DNA from 4 places in the Faecalibacillus sp. TM498 genome. Region 1 is predicted to be linked to each of the others. Evidence: predicted binding sites of a transcription regulator. Region 1 holds the regulator's gene; each other region holds the start of a gene.
The links. The regulator HrcA, encoded in region 1, represses chaperone genes, less so after heat shock. The targets are predictions, from matches to a motif close to TTTTAGCACTNNNNNNNNNNNAGTGCTAAAA.
Positions count from the first base shown of each region.

Region 1 (6,200 bases):
TACCTTATCATCCAAATGGCATGAAATTTTACGTGTACCAAGATGAAAAAATTCTTGATACAATTACTGCTTATTCTATAGGTGGAGGAACTGTTGAATATGAAGGAAGTAAGTTGCAACAAACAAAACAAATCTATCCTCATAAAAATCTTAAAGAAATTATTCAATATATTGAAGACAATGGTATATCCTTCTATGATTATGTTTTAAATTATGAAGATGAACATTTTAAGGCCTACTTATTTGAAGTGTTAGATAGTATGTTTACCTGTGTACAAAATGGCTTACATCATGAAGGAGTGATTCCTGGAAGGTTACAACTAAAAAGAGTTGCTAAAAGTATGTATCAACAAGCAATCAATACGCGAAGAGAAAGTGATCGAGAAAGATTGCTTGTTTCAAGCTATGCTTATGCTGTTTCTGAGGAAAATGCCTGTGGTAATAAAATTGTTACTGCGCCAACATGTGGAGCAAGTGGAATTTTACCAGCCGTTTTATTTTATTGTTATAAACAATTAGAAATTCCCCGTAAAGAATTGATCAAAGCTTTAGCGGTTGCTGGTTTATTTGGAAATGTCATTAAACATAATGCGACAATTTCAGGGGCTGATGGCGGATGTCAAGCAGAAGTTGGCAGTGCTTGTGCAATGGCTGCAGCAGCCTATGGTTGGATTTTAGAACTTAATAATTCTTTAATTGAATATGCTGCAGAGATGGGGCTTGAACATAATTTAGGACTAACATGTGATCCGGTTGGTGGCTATGTTCAAATTCCTTGTATTGAAAGAAATGGTTTTGGTGCTTTACGTGCAATCGATGCAGCAAGTTATGCTAAACAATTAGGTTATTTAAGAAAGAACAAAGTTTCATTTGATTCAATTGTGAATGTTATGAAAGAAACTGGAAAAGATTTAAATAGTGCTTATAAGGAAACTTCTTTAGGTGGACTAGCAAAGGAATTTGGTTTAAAAGATGGAGACTAGAAGTTTATATGTACACATTCCTTTTTGTGAATCTATTTGTAGTTATTGTGATTTTTGCAAGGTCTATTATGATCAAAAACAAAGTGATCTCTATTTACAAAGATTAAATGAAGAATTATCACAAATAGAGCAACATCATTTAAAAACGATTTATATTGGAGGGGGAACCCCTAGTGCTTTAAATGATGAACAATTAGAAAAATTAATGTCAATGTTAAAACCCTATAGTTTAGAAGTGGAAGAATATTGTATGGAAGTTAATCCAGAGTCAATGGATTATTATAAGTTAAAGATTTTAAAAAAAGGTGGTATTAATCGTTTAAGTATTGGTGTACAAACGTTTCAAAATCATTTATTAAAAGAAATAGAGCGTCATCATAATACAATCCAAGTAAAAAATATTATTAAATATGCTAAAGAAATAGGTTTTGATAATATCTCAATTGATTTGATGTATGGTTTACCAAAACAAACAAAAGAAGATATTCAAAAGGATATAGAAGTTTTAAAATCTTTAGATTTGCAACATGTTTCTTATTATTCTTTGATTTTAGAAGAAGGAACGATTTTAAAATATAAAAATTATCAACCTTTAGATGAAGAAAACGAATATCAATTAACATTATTCATTGATCAAGAATTAGAAAAAATAGGTTTTGAAAAATATGAAATTTCTAATTATGCTAAACAAGGATATCAATCGAAACATAATCTTATGTATTGGTACTATAATAATTATTATGGAATAGGATTAGGTGCTTGTAGCAAAATTGATGGACAAATTATAGAACATAGTCGATCACTTACTAAATATTTAAATGGTGATTTTAAAACAACAACAATTGATGAAACAAAAGAAGAAACAATGTTTAATCAAATAATGATGTCACTTCGTTTAAAAGAAGGGCTAGATTTAAATAAATTTAAAGAAAGATATCAAGAAGATGCCCGTATTCTATATAAAGAAGCGATTACTAGAAATATAGAAAAGGGTAGATTGATGATTGAAAATGATTATTTAAAAGCAACTCAAGAAGGTCAGTATGTTTTAAATGATATATTAATTGATTTTATGTAAAGCGGTATACGGATAATAAATGGTTTATAATAAAACAAAGAGGTGATGAACATGAAGGCAATACCAACAGGGGTATATGATTATCGAGAATTGAAACAAGAAAATTATTATTCTGTTGATAAAACATTAATGATTAAAGATTTTCTAGAAAGAGGATCAGAAGTAACACTTGTTACAAGACCTAGAAGATTTGGAAAAACAATTAATATGTCAATGATGTCAGAATTCTTTGATATCACGAAAGATTCTAAAGAAATCTTTAAAGGTACTAAAATCATGGATACACCTTATGTAAGTGAAATAAATCAATATCCAACGATCTTTATCTCTTTTGCGGATGCAAAAAGAGATAAAGTAGCGGTTGTTTCCACAATAAAGATACAAATATTAAAGCAATGGAAAAAATATAAATATATCTTTAAAGGTTTAGATGAGTTTGATTTACCAATATATCAATCCCTATTAAAAATATTAACACAAACAGAAGATGGAAGTCTTGTAGGAATAAATGATGCGATAGCTTTTTTAATGGATAAATTACAAGATTACTATCATAAGGAAGTCATGGTCTTTATTGATGAATATGATACACCTTTTATAGAAGCACATACAAAAGGGTTCTATGAAGAAGTAAGAGGAGGATTATCAGGTTTGCTTCATAATTCTCTTAAAACATCGAACAGTTTAAAGTATGCCTTTATTACAGGTATTCAAAGAGTAGCTAAAGAAAATATCTTCAGTGATTTAAATAATCTTGTTGTTTGTGATGTAACGGATCAACGTTATGCTGCTTATTTTGGCTTTGACAGTGATGAAACAAAAGAATTACTAGAATACTATGGATTAGAATTAAATAATAAAGTCAAAGAGATGTATGATGGCTATCATATAGGCAATCGAGATATCTATAATCCATGGTCATTATTAAATTATGTTGATACAAAAGAATTGACATCTTATTGGGTCAATACTAGTGCCAACAGTATGATCAAGACAGCTTTGAAACAAGCAAACTATACATTTAAAAATCAATATGATAAACTCATTAAAGATGGTAAGTTAGATACCTATGTTTCAATGCAGACAAGTTTCTTTGAAGAAGCGGATAATTCAACTTTATGGGGCTTGTTTGTCAATGCAGGATATTTAACGGTTACTAAAGAAATAGATCTTTTAAAAGGTAAATATTGTATCGAAATACCAAATAAAGAAGTCAAACAGGAATTTATAAAACTGACAGAATATCAATTAGGATTAAGCAGTGGAACATTAGATACAGTAACTGAAAGTCTAGCCAAAGAAGATCAGGAAACTTTTTTAGAAAGCTATCAAGAAATCTTAATGGTACCAAGTTATCATGATTTACAGAAAGAAAACAGTTATCATATGATGATGCTAGGAATGTGTTTATGTTTAAATAAAGATTATGAGATCATTTCTAATAGAGAAGTAGGAAAAGGAAGAGATGATCTCATCTTAAAAGCCAAAGATGAAAAGAAAACATCATTCGTCTTAGAATTCAAATATCTAAAAGAAGATAAAAAAGATCTTGAAAAAGCATTAGATGAATTATCTAATAAAGCTATTCAACAAATCAAGGATAATAAATATGATTATGGATTAAAAGGAAAAGTCATTTATATTGGACTTGCCCATCATGGTAAAGATGTAAGTATTAAATGGGTTGAAAGTTAAGGGCCTCTGTTAAGTAGACAGAGGTTCTTTATTTTACGATTTTTTTTGATTTTTTAGCACCAAGTTATTGACAGTGCTAAAATAAAATGTATAATGTATTTAGCACAAGAGAAATAGGAGTGCTAAAGGTGGTGAACTTGATGTTAACAGCAAGACAAATGCTGATATTTAAATGTATAGTTGAAGAGTTTATTGAAAATGCTGAACCGGTTGGATCCAAGGCATTGATGGTAAAATATCAACTTCCTTATTCAAGTGCAACGATTCGTAATGAAATGAATTTTCTAGAAAATTATGGTTATCTAGAAAAAACACATATTTCTTCTGGAAGAGTACCTTCTAAAGAAGGCTATCGTTTCTATGTTCATAATTTAGGAAAAGTTGATTTGGATGAAGGAACAAAAAATCAAGTTGCTACAATTATTAATAAGCATCGTCGAAATTTAAATGAGATGGTGCATGAAAGTTGTAACATGTTGAGTGAATTAACTCATCTTACAAGTGTTGCATTAGGAAATGCTTCAGATGATATGTTGCAACGCATCTCTGTTGTTCCTTTGGATGATGGACGTGTAACAGCAATTATCATTACAAGTCAAGGTCATGTTGAAAATAAAGTTTTCCAATTTTCAAGTGATGTAGAAATGGAAGATTTATTAAGTTGTGTTAATGTGATGAATGAATTATTGATAGGAACACCTATCAGTGAAGTGGCATTTCGTTTAGAACGAGATGTTCGACCAATTCTTACAACGCAAGTGAAGCAACATGAAGAATTATTTAATGCGTTTTTGGAAGCGTTCGTTAAATTTGCTTCAAATAGTGTTTATTTTTCTGGAAAAGAAAATATTCTCTATCAACCAGAATTTAATGATGTGGATAAATTAAGAAGACTTGTAAGTGCTTTTGAAAATTCAAAAGTGTGGAAAACTCTACCATTATCGAGTGAGGATGGTATTCAAATCAATATTGGAAATGAAACACCTCTAGGAAAAATGAATGATGTTTCAGTAATCTCTGCTTCATTTAAAACAGGGGAAACATCAAAAGGTTCTATTTCGGTAATTGGTCCAACAAGAATGCCTTATGAAAAAGTAGTGGCATTAGTAGAGTATATATCTGAAAATATTGAAAAGGCTTGTTTAGAAGATAAACAAGATGAGAAATAGAGGTGAACAAATTGGCTGAGGAAACTAAAGTTGAAAAAGAAGTAACTGAAGAAGTTGAAGAAAACAAAGAAGCTGAGGCTGAAGTTGTTGAAGAAGAAAAAGTTGATCAAGAAGATCAAATTAAAATTCTTCAAGGTGAAGTTGATAAATGGAAAAATGATTATTATAAAGTGTTTGCGGATATGGAAAACATTAAAAGACGTATGCAAAATGAACATGCAAATAACTTAAAGTTCATGATGCAAGGTTTTATTGAACAAATGTTACCAATCGTTGATAACTTTGAAAGATCATTAGCAATTGAAAATCCAAGTGAAGAAGTGGCAAACTTCTTAAAAGGATATGAAATGATTTATAAACAAATCATGACATTATTAGAAAACCAAGGGGTTAAAGTGATTGAAGCTGAAGGTAAAGAATTTGATCCTAACTTCCATCAAGCAGTAATGACTGTAAGTGATGAAAACTTTAAACCTGGTATGGTTGTTGAAGAGTTACAAAAAGGTTATATGTTAAAAGATCGCGTTATTCGTGCATCTTTAGTAAAAGTAAGTGAATAAAATAGGAGGATTTATATTATGGCAAAAATTATTGGTATTGACTTAGGAACTACAAACTCATGTGTAAGTGTGTTAGAAAACAATGAAGTAAAAGTAATTGCAAACCCAGAAGGAAATCGTACAACTCCTTCAGTTGTATCTTTCAAAAATGGTGAAATTATTGTTGGGGAAGCTGCAAAAAGACAAGCAGTAACAAACCCTGATACAGTAATGTCAGTTAAACGTTATATGGGTACTGATCATAAAGAAAACGTAAATGGTAAATCTTATACACCACAAGAAATTTCAGCAATGATCTTACAAAACTTAAAAGCAACTGCTGAAGCTTATTTAGGTGAAACAGTAACAAAAGCAGTTATCACTGTACCTGCATATTTCAATGATGCTCAAAGACAAGCAACAAAAGATGCTGGTAAAATCGCTGGTTTAGATGTTGAACGTATCATCAACGAACCAACTGCTGCAGCATTAGCATTCGGTCTTGATAAATTAGACCAAGAACAAAAAGTATTAGTTTATGACTTAGGTGGTGGTACTTTCGACGTATCTATCTTAGACTTAGCTGATGGTACATTTGAAGTATTAGCTACTGCTGGTAACAATAAATTAGGTGGGGATGATTTCGATAAGAAAATCATGGACTACATCGTAGATGAATTCAAAAAAGAAAACGGAATTGATTTATCTAACGATAAAATGGCAATGCAACGTATTA
Region 1 covers NZ_JAJDKB010000026.1:9,844-16,043, reverse strand. The annotation lists gene LJD32_RS09065 (L-serine ammonia-lyase, iron-sulfur-dependent, subunit alpha) at 1-983, shown strand, start outside; gene hemW (radical SAM family heme chaperone HemW) at 973-2,061, shown strand; gene LJD32_RS09055 (AAA family ATPase) at 2,113-3,756, shown strand; gene hrcA (heat-inducible transcriptional repressor HrcA) at 3,897-4,925, shown strand; gene grpE (nucleotide exchange factor GrpE) at 4,928-5,485, shown strand; gene dnaK (molecular chaperone DnaK) at 5,504-6,200, shown strand, end outside.

Region 2 (6,200 bases), on a different contig from region 1:
AATTTTTTTAATCCTCAAGAAATGAAAAAAGCTTTAGATTTACCTGAAAATGAAGAAGTTGTTATGATGTTGGATTTAGGATATGGAAATCAAAAAGAACCACTTCCTAATCATCATTTAAAAAAAGAATTGGCTGAAACAGTTAAATACTTATAATTTTTATAACAAAATAATCTTTGCTTGTTTTGTTATTTTTTTGTTACAATTAGGGTAAGAGGTGAGCTAGATGAAGCTGTTATTTAAACAACAACCATCTTTTATTTTTCGCTTTTATGTAACAAATCAAAATAATGAATGGTTATATATTATAAAAAGAAAAATGGCAATTATGTATCAACTTTATATATATGATGCTCATGAAAATATTGTTGCTAAGATTGAAGAAGATCCTAAATCAGCTATTTTTTTATTTATAAAAATGAGGAATATATTGGTGCTGTAGAAAAAGAGTTTTCTTATTTTATTCCTTATTTTTTAGTGGATTATCGAAAATGGAATGTTGGTGGAGAATATGTTGAATATAATTATGAAGTAAAAGATGAAAATGATTATCTTATTGGAAGAATTGAAAAAAGATCATAAAATATTTTAGATACATATGATATTTCAGTTGATTTAAAGGGAGATATTTTAGATTTCGTCATTTTAACAACCGTAATAGATATTGAAAAAGCAAGAAGAAATAGACATTATTAAAATAATTGGAGGGAATCTTATGAAACTATTATTTAAACAGCGTATTTTTTCATGGCTAGACAGTTATGATATATATGATGAAAAGGGGGAAACTGTCTATACAGTGAAAGGACAACTCAGTTTTGGACATAAACTTTTTATTTATAATAAGTATGGTGAACATATTGGTACGATCAAAGAAGAAATATTAACGTTTTTACCACGTTTTGCTTTATATGAAAATGATGAATATATTGGTAAAATTACCAAAGAGTTTACTTTCTTTAAACCTAAATTTATTTTAGATTATAAAGATTGGCAAATAGAAGGAAATTTTTGGGAATGGGATTATCAGATCGTGGATTATTCAGGAAATATTATTGGTTTAATTAATAAAGAAATCTTTCATATGAGTGATACATATTCTTTAACAATAGAACATGACGAAGATGCCTTTTATGTTTTGATGATTGTTCTTGCGATAGATGCTCAAAAATGTAGTCGAAATAAATGATTGTAAGTCAATCATTTTATTTTCTTAAAAAATTAGCACTCTGTGCTTGACTATGCTAAAACAAAGTAATATACTATCTTTAGCATTTAAATAACAGGAGTGCTAAAGGAGGATATATTATGGCAGAAAAAAAACAATTTAAAGCAGAATCGAAAAGATTATTAGACTTAATGATTAATTCTATATATACACATAAGGAAATCTTTTTAAGAGAATTGATTTCTAATGCAAGTGATGCAACAGATAAACTTTATTATAAATCATTAACAGAAAATATTTCTGAAATCAATAAAAGTGATCTTACAATTGATTTAGCTTTTGATAAAGAAAATAGAACATTGACTGTTACTGATCATGGTATTGGAATGAATAAAGAAGAACTAGAAGAACATTTAGGTACGATTGCTAATAGTGGTTCTTTCAAATTTAAAAATGAAACTGAAAGTGATGACATTGATATCATCGGGCAATTTGGAGTTGGTTTCTATTCAGCATTTATGGTTGCTAAAAAAGTAGAAGTTTCTTCAAGAGCTTATGGTAGTGATCAAGGATATACATGGGTATCTGAAGCAAGTGATGGTTATGAAATCTTTGAAACAGATAACTTACCAACAGGAACAACAATTAAACTTTATTTAAAAGATAATACAGAAGAAGAAAATTATGATGATTATTTAGATCAATATCATATCGAATCTTTAGTTAAAAAATATTCAGATTATGTACATTATCCAATTAAAATGGATGTGACAACATCTAAGAAAAAAGAAGATAGTGATGAATATGAAGATGTTGTTGAAAATAAAACATTAAATTCAATGGTTCCTTTATGGAAAAGAAATAAAAAAGATATTAAAGATGAAGAATATAATGAATTCTATAAAGATAAATTCAATGATTTCTCTGATCCAATGAAAGTCATTCATACATCTGTAGAAGGAAATGTTTCTTATGATGCATTATTGTTTATTCCAAGTCAACCACCAATGAATTTCTATTCAAATGATTATGAAAAAGGATTACAACTTTATAGTCGAGGTGTCTTTATCATGGATAAAGCAAGTGATTTAATTCCAGAACACTTTAGATTTGTTAAAGGGTTAGTTGATTCACAAGATTTATCATTAAATATTTCAAGAGAAATGTTACAACATGACCGTCAATTAAAAGTCATCGCTGATCGTATTGAAAAGAAAATCCAAAGTGAACTTACAAATATGTTGAAAAAAGATCGTGAAACATATGAAAAATTCTTTAAAAACTTTGGTTTACAATTAAAATTTGGTATTTATCAAAGCTATGGAATGTTAAAAGATAAATTACAAGATTTACTTTTATTCTACTCCGGTAAAGAAGAAAAAATGATTACTTTAAAAGAATATGTTGAAAACATGAAAGAAGGACAAACAGAAATCTACTTTGCAAGTGGTGAAACAAAAGAAAAGATTTCTCATTTACCACAAGTAGAAGCTGTTAGAGATCGTGACTTTGATGTTTTATACATGATGGATAATGTTGATGAATTCATGATTCAAATGATGAGAGATTATGATTCTAAAGCTTTCAAAAACGTTGCTCAAGGTGATTTAAACTTAGATAGTGAAGAAGAAAAGAAAGAATTAGAAAAAATCAATGAAGATAATAAATCATTATTAGAATCATTAAAAGAAGCTTTAAAAGATAAAGTAGTGGATGTTAAAGTATCAAATAGATTAAAATCTCATCCAGTATGTTTAGTATCTGATCAAGGTGTATCTTTTGAAATGGAAAAAGTATTAAATGCAATGCCTGATGGTCAAGATGTTAAAGCAGGTAGAATTCTTGAAATCAATCCAAATCATGATATTTTCAAGGCAATTCAAAATGTTTATCAAAATAATGCAGATAAGATCAATGATTATGCTTCATTGTTATTCGATCAAGCATTATTGATTGAAGGATTATCTATTGAAGATCCAGTGGCTTTTTCAAATAAGATTTGTGAGCTTATGATTGAATTAAATAAGTAAGGCTATCATTCGATAGTCTTTTCTTTTATAATAAAAGCAGGAGAGTGAAAATTATGGAGTTACAAAATGTTTTACAACAAAGAAGAAGTATTCGTAAATATAAACAACAACCTGTAGAAAAAGAAAAAATTGAAGAAATGATTCAAGCAGCTATCTATTCAGAAAGTTGGAAAAATAGTCAAACCCCACGATATCATGTTATTCAATCAAAAGAAATGTTGGAACAATTTAAGAAAAAATGTTTACCTGAATTTAATCAAAAAAATATAGCTGATGCACCTGTTTTAATTGTGACAACATTTGTTAAAGATCGTGCAGGTTTTCAAAGAAACGGAAGTCCTGACAACGAATTACAAAATGGTTGGGGTGTTTATGATTGTGGACTAGCTAATCAAAACTTAATTCTTAAAGCAACTGAACTTGGTTTAGGAACACTTGTTATGGGAATCAGAGATGAAAGAGCGATTCGTGAACTTTTAGAAATACCTGTACAAGAAACGATTGTTTCTGTCATAGGTGTGGGTTATCCAAATATTGAACCAAGTATGCCAAAAAGAAAAACAATAGAAGAAGTGAGTACGTTTTATTAATGAAGAAATTACTGTATAAAATTTGCAAACCACATCATAAATATAAAATCAATTTGGTTGATGTTTTATTGCTTATTGAACCGGTGGTGATGAATACGTCTTATTTTATGGTTGGAAGAATCTTTTTGCTTATAGCGTTAGTTCTTAACTATTTAGCACACTATCTTTGTCATGATGATTATAGCGAATTTGAAAGACGTGTCCTTGTTTCAACAATGATTATTATTGCTTTACTTCTTATCTATCTTATTATTACAGGTAAATAAAAAATCCACTTTGGGGTGGATTTTTTGTTTATTTATAAAACTCAATAATATTTTGATAATCATTTTTTAAACTAAAGTTTGCAGAAACAAAATAGAAATGATTTTCTTTTTTATACAGTAAAGTATCATACGATGTATCAAGTTTAAAGAGATAAGTGTTTTTATCGATTTTAATAACAGGAACATCATCATACGTTTTTAAATAACGTTTAAAGAAAGTGTTTGTTTTGTCAGTTGATTTAAAACAATAATCTTTACTATACATGAGATCACCTTGGTTGTTTTCTTCAAAATAAGAAGTAGATTCAACAATAAAACTTTTAGTATATTTGTAGTTTGGATATTTTTTTAAATTTGTTTCTTTATCAAATGTTTGCAATGTTAAAATATTTTGATTTAAAGGAATATCTTTTCTATCAGTAACATCTAAAATACATCCAAGTATAGCCACTACACAAGTAACTATAGTCATAGCGTAGAAGATATGTTTAATAATCTTTCCAAAGCTTTTTTGACAGGCTAAAACAATTTTATAAAGGCAACGAATAAGAATTGTCGCAAATAGAAGAAGAGGTAAGTAATGAATTAAAATACTTCCATTTGTAAGAAATTCTTGAATCTGATTTTTTTGTAAAACAAGCTGTGCGACAAAAAAAGAAAAGAAAATCCATAAAACAAAATAAGTGGTTGCAGAGATTTTACGAGTACTTAAGTATTCATCAATTGCTTTTTGTCTTTCTTTAGGTAAAGCACGTTTATTATCTGTTGTAAAAATAATAAATTTTCCTATTTTACCATAATAATCAAACATTTGTTTTTCATATTCATTAATAAAATCATGTAATGCTTTTCTTTTAGGGGTTGCCGGTTTTTTGATTAGTAAATCTACATGGAAGTAGTAGTGTTTCTCATTTTTTTCAAAACGGCTGATTTTACCTAAAGAAGTAGGATTGTAACCTTCTTTAGATAACTCATTCAAGGTGTTTTCTAATTGTTTATATTCAGTTATATCATAATCTAATAATTTATACATATGTGACTCCTTTGACTGTTACATCATAACAAAAATAGTCATGGAAATCCATGACTATTGATTAAATGCAGAATCAACTTCATAATCAGGTTTGAAGTTTTCTTCTTCTAACATATAAGATTCAGCTATGTTTTGGCAATGATCACCAATACGCTCTAAGTTGGATAAGATATCAACGTATGTAGAATTGACAATAACTGATTTTTCAGTTTTATTAGTAACACGTTGAATATGTCTTTGTTTTGCTTTTTTATTATAATAATCTAAATTACTTTCATGATCATCAACATAAATAATATCATCTAAATCATGTTTATCAAAAGCCACCATTGCATGATTCAACATTTCAATATCCATATTGATCATGGCGATAATGTCATCTTTAGCTTCTGATGAAAAATCATCTTTTTCATCATAAACAGCTTCAAAGAATTGAGTTAAGTTAATACATAAATCACCGACACGTTCTAGATCTTTAATTGATTTCATATCAGCAAAATATTCTTTTGAATCATGATCGTTTAATTGTTCATGTGAAATAAGTAATAAATATTCAGCAATCTTTTTATCTAATAAGTTGATTGCATTTTCTAATTCTTCGACTGCTTCTTTAGCAGTAGAACTTTTAGAAATAAAATATTCTTTAACATTTTCACAAGCTTCAACAGTAATAGTTCCCATTTCTAAAATCTTGTTTTTAGCGATAGCTAAAGCATGAGAAGGGAACAATTGAACCACATGAGGATCTAATTCTGATAAATCCATTTGTAATTCTTTTGAATGATTTGGAATAATTTTTTTAATAACAACAATCTTATTAATAAATGGAAAGAACAAGATGGTTGTTACTATGTTAAAGATACCATGAGCTACTGCAAGTTGTAATTCAGGAGACATTGTACTTACTGAATTAATATATTGAATCAACATGGTAAATGGTGATAAAACAATCATAAATAGAACAGAACCAATGACGTTAAATAAAACGTGGAAGAATGCTGCTCTTTTAGCGGGAATAGATCCACCAATAGAGGCAAGAACAGCTGTAATTGTTGTTCCAATATTTGATCCAAATAAAAATGGTAAAGCAATATTTAAACCAATAGCACCGGC
Region 2 covers NZ_JAJDKB010000007.1:1,047-7,246, forward strand. The annotation lists gene LJD32_RS03420 (nitroreductase family protein) at 1-156, shown strand, start outside; gene LJD32_RS03425 (hypothetical protein) at 227-442, shown strand; gene LJD32_RS03430 (LURP-one-related/scramblase family protein) at 716-1,189, shown strand; gene htpG (molecular chaperone HtpG) at 1,309-3,198, shown strand; gene LJD32_RS03440 (nitroreductase family protein) at 3,252-3,788, shown strand; gene LJD32_RS03445 (hypothetical protein) at 3,788-4,054, shown strand; gene LJD32_RS03450 (hypothetical protein) at 4,083-5,087, opposite strand; gene LJD32_RS03455 (Na/Pi cotransporter family protein) at 5,142-6,200, opposite strand, start outside.
Region 2: a site for HrcA is predicted at 1,220-1,250, ahead of htpG (molecular chaperone HtpG). Genes of this name have one in related genera too.

Region 3 (6,200 bases), on a different contig from region 1:
GAATAATAAGAAAATATAAAATAAAAAAGTAAACATAGTGTTATTAAGAAAGTGATTGAAACAAAGAATATTTTTTTCTTATTTATTTTTTTCATATATTTTCCAGCCTTTCCTTTTGATTATAAATATATTATTATTAATTTAATAAAAAATAAACATTTTGGAGAAAAAAAATGAAAAACAGTGAAACATGTGAACGATATGAAATAGAATACCAAAACGCCGATTATTATGGTGAATATAAATATGCGGATTTATTATCAAAGCTTTCTAATCTTGCAACTAAAAATGCGATGGAAATAGGTTTGTGGAAGGAAAGTTTTAATGGAAAATATGGTTGGGTATTAGTTAAGCAAACAGTTAAATTAAAAAGACCACTATTAGTAGGAGAGGAACTGATAGTTTCTACCCGTGCTAAAGGGGAAAGAAAAATTCAATATTTTAGAACCTATGATTTAAAAATCAATGATGAAGTTGTAGGAGGCATTTATTCTATTTGGACATTAATAGATATTGAAAAAAGAAGAATTGTCAGACCACAAAAAGTAGGAATTACAATTCCTGAATGTGAAGAATATTCGAGTTTTGTAGAAAAATACGAGCCGCTTTTAGATATAGAGACTCAAAAAGTTCAAACAAGAGAAGTCATGTATAGTGATATTGATTTAAATAAGCATATGAATAATGCAAGATATCTTGAATGGGTCATGGATCTTCTTCCTCAAAACGTATTAGAAAAATATTTTATTGGAGAAATGACAATGCACTATCAAAAGGAAATTGCTCCAGAGAGTATTGTGGATTTATATTATGGGCAAGAAGATGATCATTTTAAAATAGAATTTAAGATTGCAGAACAAATACATTTTGTTATATCAGGAAGATTTAAAGGAAAGAAAGAATAATGGATAAAGTTATATCATAATATACTAAGAAAAAAGTGATTCTCATTTAAAACAAGAATCACTTTTCTTATCTATTAATACATTGCAGGAGTTGGAACTTCGTTTTTAGAAGTATCTTTTGCATCGGCAATACCTGCTTCGGTTGTAATGAATAATGAAGCAATACTGCAAGCATTTAATAAAGCACTACGAGTGACTTTAGTTGGATCAATGATTCCTTTTTCAAACATATCGACCCATTGTCCATTTTTAGCATCAAAACCATAATTCTTTTGCGCAGTTTTTTGGCTTTCAACAATATCTTCTGCATTATATCCAGCATTTTCAGCAATTTGTTGAATTGGAGCAAATAGGGCTTCCATGACAATATGAATACCTTTTTGAACATCTACATTATCAGATTTTAATTGAGGTTTAACTTCTTTATATGCTTCTACTAAAGCAGCACCACCACCAATAACAATACCTTCTTCAACAGCGGCTTTAGTGGCATTTAAAGCATCTTCAATACGTAATTTCTTTTCTTTTAATTCACTTTCAGTTGTTGCGCCAACTTTAATTGTTGCCACACCATTTGATAATTTACCCAAACGTTCTTTTAATTGTTTTTGATCATAAGAAGAAGTTGTTTTCGCTAATTGATTTTCAATACTTTCAATACGTTGTTTTAAACTATCTGATGGATTATTACCAGCAATCATTGTTGTATGATCTTTTGTAACGATTACTTTTTTAATTGTTCCTAATTGATCAAGAGTAACATCTTTTAATTCCATAGAAATATCTTTATTAATAAAGGTGCTACCAGTTAAAGCAGCAATATCTTGTAATAATTCTTTTTGGTTATCTCCAAATCCAGGAGCTTTTGTTGCGACAACATTGAATGTTCCTCTTAGTTTATTTAAAACAAGGGTTGAAATAACTTCGTTTTCAAAGTCATCAGCAATTAATAATAATGGTTTATTACTTTGAACGATTTGTTCAAGAATTGGAAGAATTTCTTGTAAATTATTGATTTTATGATTTGTAATAAAGATATAAGGATTTTCCATTTCAACAGTCATTTTATCATGATCTGTGACCATATAAGGAGAAACATATCCTTTATCATATTGCATACCTTCATTGATTTCTAAGACGTTGTCAAAACTATTAGATTCATCAACGTTGATAATTCCATTTTTACCAACTTTATCCATTGCTGAAGCAATCAATTGCCCAATTTCTTCATTACCAGCTGAAATAGTCGCTACTGAAGCAATATCTTGACTTGTTTCTACTTTATGTGAATTTTTCAAAACAACATCAGCAACTTCTTTACCTGCTTTTTCAATACCTTCACGCATTAAAACAGGATTAGCTCCTTTATCTACAGCTTTCAATCCATTCACGATCATATTTCGAGCAAGAATAGTTGCTGTGGTTGTACCATCACCTGCTACATCATTAGTTTTATTGGCTACTTCATATACAAGTTTAGCACCCATATTTTCAAATTTATCTTCAAGTTCTATTTCCTTAGCGATACTTACACCATCATTTGTAATTAATGGAGAACCATAACCTTTATCTAAGACCACATTACGTCCTTTAGGACCTAATGTGACACTTACCGCATCCGCTAAAACATTAACACCTTTTAACATTGATTGACGTGCATCATTTGAAAATCTTACTTCTTTACTCATAAATATCTGCCCCCTTATTCAAACTTAGCAATAATATCTTTTTCATCAATAACAATATAATCTTGATCCTCAACAGTTACTTTCGTACCTGAATATTCTTTGTAAATAACACGATCATTTTCTTTTAATGATGAAGTACATTCATCACCAACAGCAATGACATTTGCAATCGAAGGAACTTCTTTCTTTTCTGTTGATAAAACAATTCCACTTGCTGTCTTATTTTCTTTTTCTTCTTTTTTTATTAATACAAATTTATGCAATGGTTTAATCATACTATTCACTCCTTTAGCGCTCACCATATCCTTGTGCTAATTTGTATTATAGACTCTTATGTTAACTGAATATGAATTGTTTAGCACTTTTGTAAATCAAGTGCTAAACATAGTTACAAAAAAGAGCCTACTTTACCAAATAAAAAAGATATTTTAAGATGTTGATGAAAGGAAGGATAAGAAATGATTAATAAAGAAAATTGGAAAGAAAATTATACACATATTTCAAATGAAGTTATTGATAATGAAAAGGTTTTAAGAGTTATTAAAAGTGGAAAAATTAATGAATATGATGAAAATACGTACGCTAAATTAGTTGATTCATCATTTCATAATGGAATTATTGAAGTAAAGATGCTTAGTCGTTTATTAAAAGAGGCACCAGATTTTGCGAGAGGATTTATTGGTATTGCATATCGTATTCATGAAGATGATACAAAATTTGAATCATTTTATGTAAGACCTACAAATGGTAGACAATGTGATGACCCGGTAAGGAAACAACATGGTTGTCAATATTTTTCTTATCCAACTTATACATTTGCCTATTTTAGAGAACACGGCATTACAAAATATGAAAATCAAGTAGACATTGACATAAATGAATGGATTAGTTTAAAAGCGGTGATTGAAGATGAAAAAGCAATTTTCTATTTAAATGATGATCTTCAACCATTATTAGTGGTTGATCAAATGATTCATGATAAATCAATGAGAGGAAATATTGGTTTCTTTGTAGATATTGGAACAGAAGCTTTCTTTAAAGATTTAAAAATTACTTATTTTGATTAAAAGATAATTTCTAGAGGTCTAATAGCGTTAGACTTCTTTTTTGATGAGATTAGGAAAATTATTGCATTTTTAAATGTAGAAGGTTTCCTTTTGACAAAATTTTAATTTGATATAATAAAGATAGAGGAAGGTGGAAATACCAATGAGAATGTATCTAATTATGAAAGATTTTATAAATTCAAATATATATCTCTCACTAGATTACTTTGTTCAAAAGTATGATGTTTCAAAAAGAACGATTCAAAATGACTTATCATACTTAATGCGTATTTCTCCTCGAAAAGGTTTTACATTTCATAACAAAAGAGGTTCTGGATATCTCTTAGAAATAACAAATGAAGAATTGTTTAAAGATTTTATGGAAAGCTTAAATGAAGGTATTTATTTTCAGGTTAAAGAAAGACCAGCACAAATTTTAGCTTATCTTGCTATTCAAACTGGATATATTTCTATGAATAACATTGCAGATACTTTTCAAGTATCTAAGACTGTTATAAAGCATGATATGAATGATGTTGAAAATCTAGCAAAGAGTTATCATTTTGAATTAGAAAGAAAAACACATTATGGTATTTTGTTACGTTATGAATTGACATCTTTTAAAAAGTACTTAGTTGAAGAATATTTAAATCAAAATGTTTTTATTCAAACGGCAGTAAATGATGTTATTGAAGAATTTAATGACATTGAACAAAAGTTAATTAGACAGTTGAATAAAGAAGGATTGAAAATCAACTATAATGAACTTTTAAATGTGATTGAGTATTTAAAAATTGTTATTTATATTGCACACAGACAAGATGAACAAAAAGAGGAATTTATTTTTGATAAAAATAATGAAATTCATCGAATTGTTGAATTCTTAGTTGGAATATTAGAAAAGAAATATGCTATAGGATTAAGTAAAAAAAGCATAGAAGAGATTTTAAAAGTTTTACAAAAAAATATAAAAAGAGAAATAGGTTCAATATCTTCTTTTACAAATTATTTAAAAGAAGACATTGAAGAATTTATAAAACAAATAGATGAAAAATATGATACGAAATTTCTTGAAGATGAAGACTTTAAGAAAATGTTGTTAACACATGTTTCATTATTAATAGATAGATTACATAATAAAATTTCATATCAAAATCCATTAGCCAATGAGCTAAATATTACATACCCAATGATGTTTAATATCGCTCTTCAATTTTGTAGCATGTTACATGAAAAATACAACGTTGAAGTGACATTTGATGAAATTGGTTTTGTAGCGATGCATTTTGCATCACATATGGAAAAGGAAAAACAAGGTAAATTGTTATCTTATAATCGTATTGGAATTGTTTGTTCATCAGGTGGTGGAAGTGCTTATATGATCAAGATACAAATTGAATCATTATTTCCTCAAGCAGAGGTACAAACATTTTCATTTTTACAACAAGATGAATTAAAAACATTTCAACCTGATTTAATTTTTACAATCATGCCTTTATCTCAAGAAATCAAGGCACCAATTATTTATATTAAAGAACTACTTGATGATAGAGATTTAGTTAAGATTAAACAAATTTTACAATGTGAAGAATATGATCCTTATACTTTGATTCAAGATAATCCTATGTATTATTCATTCTTTTCTAAAGATTTTTTTAAATTTATAGAAGCAGATAGTTATGAAAATATTATTCGGATGATGGGACAAGAATTAGAGGAAAAAGGTTATGGTAAAAAAGGCTATACTGATTTGATTTTTGAACGTGAATCGTATGTAAGTACTATTTATACAAATGGAGTTTGTATACCCCATCCACTTGAAACAGATGCACTTAAAAATATGATTTCTGTAGCTATTTTAAAGAAACCATTTGTACAAAATGGTAAAGAAATAAAAATAGTTTTTATGATTTGTTTAAAGAAAGATCAAGTTGAAATGTATAAAGTAATAACTAAAAAGTTATATCGTTTAATGCAAAAGAGTAATTATGTTGAAATGTTAACGAAGGTTGATTCTTTTGAAGAAATGATGAATTTAATGAAAGAAATAGGAGGTGGAAATAATGAATAGTGAATTGCTAAAAGAATTGAGTAATGCTGATAGTGTAGCATCAGTAGAAGATGAAGTAAGATTGATTCTCTATCGAGAATTAGCAAAATATAGTGATGAAGTTTTTAGTGATCGTTTAGGAAGTATTATTTTTCATAAAAAAGGGACTTCACCAAATCCTTTAAAAATCATGTTTTGTGCTCATATAGATGAAGTAGGTTTTATGGTAAGACATATTTCTGATATTGGTTTTGTATATTTAGTAGCTTTAGGTTCAGTTTTAAATAAAAGCAAAGAAATGCAAATGGTTAGAATTACGACGCAAGATGGTAAAAAAGTGGAAGGCTTATTAAATGTGACTAAAGATAGCAACGGTAACGTTAAAGAAATGTACGTTGATATTGGAGTTGATAGTGCAGATGAAGTAAAAGCTTTAGGAATTGATGTTGGTGACATGGTTTGTTTTGCTAGTGAAGCAAGACAGATTCAAGATAAAGTGATTGCTGGCAAG
Region 3 covers NZ_JAJDKB010000025.1:6,225-12,424, reverse strand. The annotation lists gene LJD32_RS08880 (CapA family protein) at 1-95, opposite strand, end outside; gene LJD32_RS08875 (acyl-[acyl-carrier-protein] thioesterase) at 174-905, shown strand; gene groL (chaperonin GroEL) at 980-2,593, opposite strand; gene LJD32_RS08865 (GroES family chaperonin) at 2,608-2,868, opposite strand; gene LJD32_RS08860 (hypothetical protein) at 3,052-3,660, shown strand; gene LJD32_RS08855 (BglG family transcription antiterminator) at 3,803-5,710, shown strand; gene ypdE (aminopeptidase) at 5,703-6,200, shown strand, end outside.
Region 3: a site for HrcA is predicted at 2,947-2,977, ahead of LJD32_RS08865 (GroES family chaperonin). Genes of this name have one in related genera too.

Region 4 (6,200 bases), on a different contig from region 1:
CTTTCTAAATACAAAATAGTTTTATAAAAAAAGAAGTAGCTTTTATACTACTTCCTTATTGAGCTTTTAAAACAAATCCATCTTGATAATCAACTTCTACATGTTGTCCTTGATGAACTGTTCCTTTAATAATTTCTTTAGCAAGTTTTGTTTCAATTTGAGATTGAATAAATCTCTTTAATGGTCTTGCTCCATAGATTGGATCAAATCCTTCTTCTTGAATCATTTGATAAGCTTGATCAGTTAAAGAAATCGTAATCTTTTTATCTTGTAAACGATGAACTAATTGACCAATAAATTTATCAATAATTTTTCTTACTACTGAACTATCTAATGAATTAAACATAACAATTTCATCAATACGATTTAAGAATTCTGGTTTAAAGTGCGCTTTTAATTCTTCTTTGACAAGTTTTCTATTTTCTTCATTATTTCCTTCTAATAAATATTGAGAACCAATATTGCTTGTCATGATAATAATTGTATTTTTAAAGCTAACTGTATTACCTTTACTATCTGTAATACGTCCATCATCTAAGACTTGAAGTAAGATATTGAAAACATCAGGATGGGCTTTTTCAATTTCATCCAATAATACAATACTATAAGGATGACGTCTTACTGCTTCTGTTAATTGTCCACCTTCTTCATAACCAACATATCCTGGTGGAGCTCCTACTAAACGAGAGACACTGAATTTTTCCATATATTCAGACATATCAATACGCACAATATTCTTTTCAGTATCAAATAATTGTTCTGCTAAAGCTTTAGCCACTTCTGTTTTACCAACCCCAGTTGGACCTAAGAATAAGAAGGAACCAATTGGTTTTTCTTCATCATTGATACCAGCACGGCTACGTAAGATAGCATCTGTTACTTTAGTGATTGCATCATCTTGACCAATAACACGTACTTTTAATGTATCATCTAAGGCTAAAAGTTTTTCTCTTTCAGAAGCCATTAATTTATTCATTGGAATACCTGTCCATCTTGAAATAACTTCTGAGACATTATCAACAGTTACTTTTTCTTGAAGTAAAGCATCATCCGATTCTTTTGCTTCAAGATCAGCAATTTCTTTGGTGATTTTTGGAATATCACCATATTGAAGTTTAGAAGCTTCTTGTAAATTACCTTCTTGCATATATTTATCTTGTAAAGCTACAAGTTTATTTTTTTGATTCTTTAATTCTTTAATATGATCTAATGAAGACTTTTCTTCTTTCCATTTTGCTTTTAATGCTGTTTCTTGTTCAGTTAAAGAAGCAATACGTTCTTTAATATCATTTAAACGTTTTACATTATCTTCATTACTATCTTCTTTTTCAATCGAAATTCTTTCCATTTCTAATCGATTCTTTTCACGTGTAATACCATCTAATTCTTCTGGTAAAGAATCAATTTCCATACGAATTGAAGCGCACGCTTCATCGATTAAATCGATGGCTTTATCTGGTAAGAAACGATCCGTAATATATCTTTGTGATAAATTAACAGCCCCAATAATAGCACTATCATTGATTTTAACCCCATGATGTCTTTCAAAAGAATCTTTTAAACCACGTAAGATAGCAATACTATCATCAATTGTTGGTTCATCAACTTGTACCTTTTGGAAACGTCTTTCAAGAGCCGCATCTTTTTCAATATATTGTCTATATTCATCTAAAGTCGTTGCTCCAATACAATGAAGTTCACCACGAGCCAACATTGGTTTTAATAAGTTAGCAGCATCCATCGCACCATCTGTTTTACCAGCACCAACTAATTGATGGATTTCATCAATAAATAAGATGATATTTCCATTTGCTTTTTTAATTTCACCTAAAACTGCTTTCAATCTTTCTTCAAATTCACCACGGTATTTAGCACCAGCTACAAGTGAACCTAAATCAAGTTCATATAAAGTTTTATTTTGTAAAGAAATTGGTACATCATTTTTATAAATACGCCATGCCAATCCTTCAACGATGGCTGTTTTACCAACACCTGGTTCACCAATTAAAATTGGATTATTTTTTGTTTTACGTGACAAGATTTGAATCACACGACGAATTTCATCATCACGTCCAATAACTGGATCTAATTTTCCATTTTCCACATCTTTTGTTAAGTCACGTCCATATTTTTCTAATACTTCATAAGTATTTTCTGGATTTGGATTGTCTACCATATGATCACCCCGCATTTCTAAAATTACCTTTTTTGTATCCTTTTTATTCATACCTTCTTGGTTCAATAAATCTTTGACCCAATTTTCATTTATTTCAAATAAAGCCATAATGATATGTTCTACAGACATATATTCATCTTTAAACGATGTCATTTGACTATTTGCTTTCGCAAGTAAATCATTTAAGCTATAGCTTATTCTCATGCTATTGACATCAATATTTTCAAGTGTCGTTTTTTGTTGAAGCCTTTGTTCTAATACTTGAATGAAATGATTTTTATCTTTATTTAGCTTAGATAACACCCTTGGAAAAATACCACTACTATCATTCAATAAAACATACAATACATGTTCAATGTCAATTACTTGATGCTTATAACTTAATGCTAATTGACTTGCTTTTTGAATTGCCTCTTGCATCTTGGCTGTAAATTTTTCGATATCCATGTTATCACTCTCCTTTAGCACTCCTTTATCCCTAGTGCTAATTTTATTATATTCATATTTTTAGCACTGTCAACACATAAGTGCTAAAAAATTAAAAAAATCCTCTTTAAAGGATCCCCTATTCTATATTATTTAACACTAATAAAACTATTCAATTAGCCCTAATAACCAATTTCGTGCATTAATACGTCGTATTCCTTCATATTGCACTTCAGGATCATCATCCATTGTAAGAATAACTTTAGGGTAATTCTTGAATAGCTTGAAGATGTCTTAACTCTCTTTGAAGTGTTTTTTCATCACATACAGTTAATGCAACTTGATAGTATTCGATACCTTTAGAATTTTGCGCAACAAAATCCACTTCAAAATGATCAACTTTCCCTACAAATACTTTATTTCCTCTTCTTAATAATTCTAAATACACAACATTTTCTAAAATATGTCCAGCATCTATTTTTTGTGTTCCTAGTAACATATAGCGCATTCCAATATCTACAATATAGTACTTTTCAAGTATCTGCAAATATTCTTTTCTTTTGTATAACCATACTTTTAATTGCTTCACATTTTCATAATTTGTTCTTTTTATAGAGATCATTCTTTGCATATTGGTTGTGGGAAAGTACTTTGGAAAATACTTGTTGCTTTAAAGAGACGAAACATTCATTTTTTAAATAAACAGTTATGTGTTCTTTCTCCTTTTTGTTGGTTTAATACCGGTAGAAAAAGTATTCACTTTGCATGCCTTTTACCTCAAATCATGACATTTCCAATTTGTTTATTCTTTGAAACAACTGTTATTGGTATGATTTTGTTTACTTTTAAATCAAAATCAAATTGAATCGAACAAATTATCAATGTGATTGCTCTGGATGTTTTATTTTAGGTGTTCTTAGTCTTTTCTTTTTTGATAAATAAAAAAGTGAGATCACCTTGATCACACTTAAAACTATCTTTCTTCATAATTCACTGCTTCATCGACTCGTGTAAGTATTCCTGCAAAAAGATTGGGTTCTTTAGCCGTTCTTCCTCTTAAGACATATCCTTCACAACGACATTTTATATATTTACCATTTTTTAAACGTGCACGATATGTTAAATCATGACATTCTTTCTTTCCAGAGAAAACTGCTTCAATATCTTCTTCATATTCTTTACAATCATCTGGATGAATATGTTCTTCCCATATTTTACCTGCATCATACATATATTCATAAGGTAAATCAAAGTCTTTGACAGCTTGTACGGACCATCTTGAAACATTTGTTTCCATATTACATATATAAGCATAGCGGTTGATTGATGTTTGAGAAAAAGCATCAAAAATACGACTATCTAAACCACTTTTATCAATATGATTACTGTATTTAGGTCGTCTTTGATCAATATAATGTTGCATTTTAAAATGATACATTTTTTTATCAGCAAGACTTAAATATTCACTAATTGTTTTGTTTTCTTTTTTATCAATATCCACACAACCAAAACTAAAATCACATGGATACGGTACTTTCTTTTTCATTTCTTCTCTAAATTGTAAGCGTATTTCTAGTAGACGTTCTTCACATATATGTGCATCTTCTTTTTTAGATAAAATAAGTAGTTCATCCCCACCAATTCTAAAAATAAATTCATCTTCTTTTAAATTCATTTTCAAGATTTGACATACTTCTTTAATATAGCGATTTCCTCCAGAATGACCATAATTATCATTTACATACTTCAAACCATCAATATCAATAAATACAATGGCACAAGGAATATCTTTATCCCAAAGCTTTTTAATCATTTGATTAAAAGCACGTCGATTCGCAGTTCCCGTTAAGACATCTGTATTACTGATATGTTCCATCTTTTCTCGATAATGGCTTAATTGATCAATCATTTCATTAAATGAATCAGAAAAGCTTCCTAAGCTTGAAACATGTTGTTTATAATCACCTGCCGCAACTCTTTGAGCAACCCATGATAAATGCTTTAAATTACTTTGAATGCTTTTAACAGGAGCCGCTAAATAATTGTGAGATATAGAAAATTCTTCATCTACTTCTCCTTGGGCCATTTTAGATAAAACAATCTTTTCATCTTTGATCACTTCACCTAAATATTCAATTCCATCTGCAAGCTGTGTTACATCATCTGAAAGTTCATCACGACAAAGTGTTGCTTCATCTGTGTTATATAAAAGTTGTTTAATGTAATCTAAGAAAAGTTCTTGATCCTTATCGATCATCATCTACTGTTCCTTTAAAACGACATACTCTACTTCCACTAGACCAGCAATCAACTTCTCTTACTTTAAAAGGCTTCTTGGTATATGCTTCTAAAATTCCCGCAAAAAAACCTTCATCATATTTACATACAACTTCACCTGTTGGTGGCAATCCACTACAATCAAGATCTTCATGAACTGTAATTACAAATTCACCTTTTTCAAAGTCCGCTTCTTCCATTCTTAAAATACCTACTTTTAAAGTTTCTAAAGTTTGAGCAAGCGTACTTACAAATGTACTTTCATCAGCATCAAGAGGCAATGCATTTTTCGCAAATTCACATCCTGCAAGATAACCAGCTTGTCTAAAAATTTCATCTGTTTTTTCAATACCAAAATTTTTAAACAAGACATCATTCATACTGTATTCTAATAATCTATAGACAAGAACCGGCATTTCCTCACCTAAATGTTCTCTTCCTTTTTTGATATTTCCTAATTTATCCCATTCAAATTGATAATGGCTTTCAAGAGATACTTCAAAGATATTTTTCATATTTTCCCTCCTAACATTCATATAAATATTTATCTTCATTATTCCTGAAGTTCTTTTTTCTCTTTGAAATTTGTTTAAGTTCGTAGCTTATTATATCATCATAATTTTAAAATACAATTTCAATTGTAAGCGTTATTATAAGGATATAAAAATATCTTTTTTTTCAAGGAATTGCATGTCAAAAAAAGAAATATTCTCTCTATAAAAAAAGAAATAAAAAGAAAATGAGTTTTGTCATTTTCTACGTCTTGTTTCTTTAATGACCATAATAATGATATTACACTATAATAGACCCATTACAATGATCCTATTTATTTCATCTGAAAAGATTTTACTTGTTTCTAAAGCATATACATTCTTTTCAAATAAAAACATAAAGTGTTTTCTTCATTTTTTCCCCTTTTCAATAAATGTTTCTAATTTAAAACATTGTATCATTTGTTTTTAAAAATCTTCTATTTTTGCACAAAAAGTAATAAAAAAAGCACATTTGTTTTATTAACTAACAATTGTACCTTATAAATGATCATTCATTCTTTCTGAACTATAATACTTATGATATTTTTCAATAATTTCTTTTCGTCCTCTTACTCTAATTGGTATTCTTATATCATTACTAAGAATAAAATCTGTTTTTGCATCTTTTATATATTCCATATTAACAAGATAACTTTGGTGACAACGAATTAATCTTTTTGAATTAATCGTTTTTTTAATTCACTCAACTTTTCTGTTGTTTGAATCACTCTACTATCTTTTAAATGAATATTTAATACATGTTTATCACTTTCAGCATACATAATATC
Region 4 covers NZ_JAJDKB010000029.1:5,120-11,319, forward strand. The annotation lists gene clpB (ATP-dependent chaperone ClpB) at 56-2,623, opposite strand; gene LJD32_RS09575 (DUF4143 domain-containing protein) at 2,865-3,224, opposite strand; gene LJD32_RS09580 (diguanylate cyclase domain-containing protein) at 3,576-4,862, opposite strand; gene LJD32_RS09585 (4-vinyl reductase) at 4,849-5,394, opposite strand; partial or broken gene LJD32_RS09595 (LytR/AlgR family response regulator transcription factor) at 5,911-6,200, opposite strand, start outside.
Region 4: a site for HrcA is predicted at 2,682-2,712, ahead of clpB (ATP-dependent chaperone ClpB). Genes of this name have one in related genera too.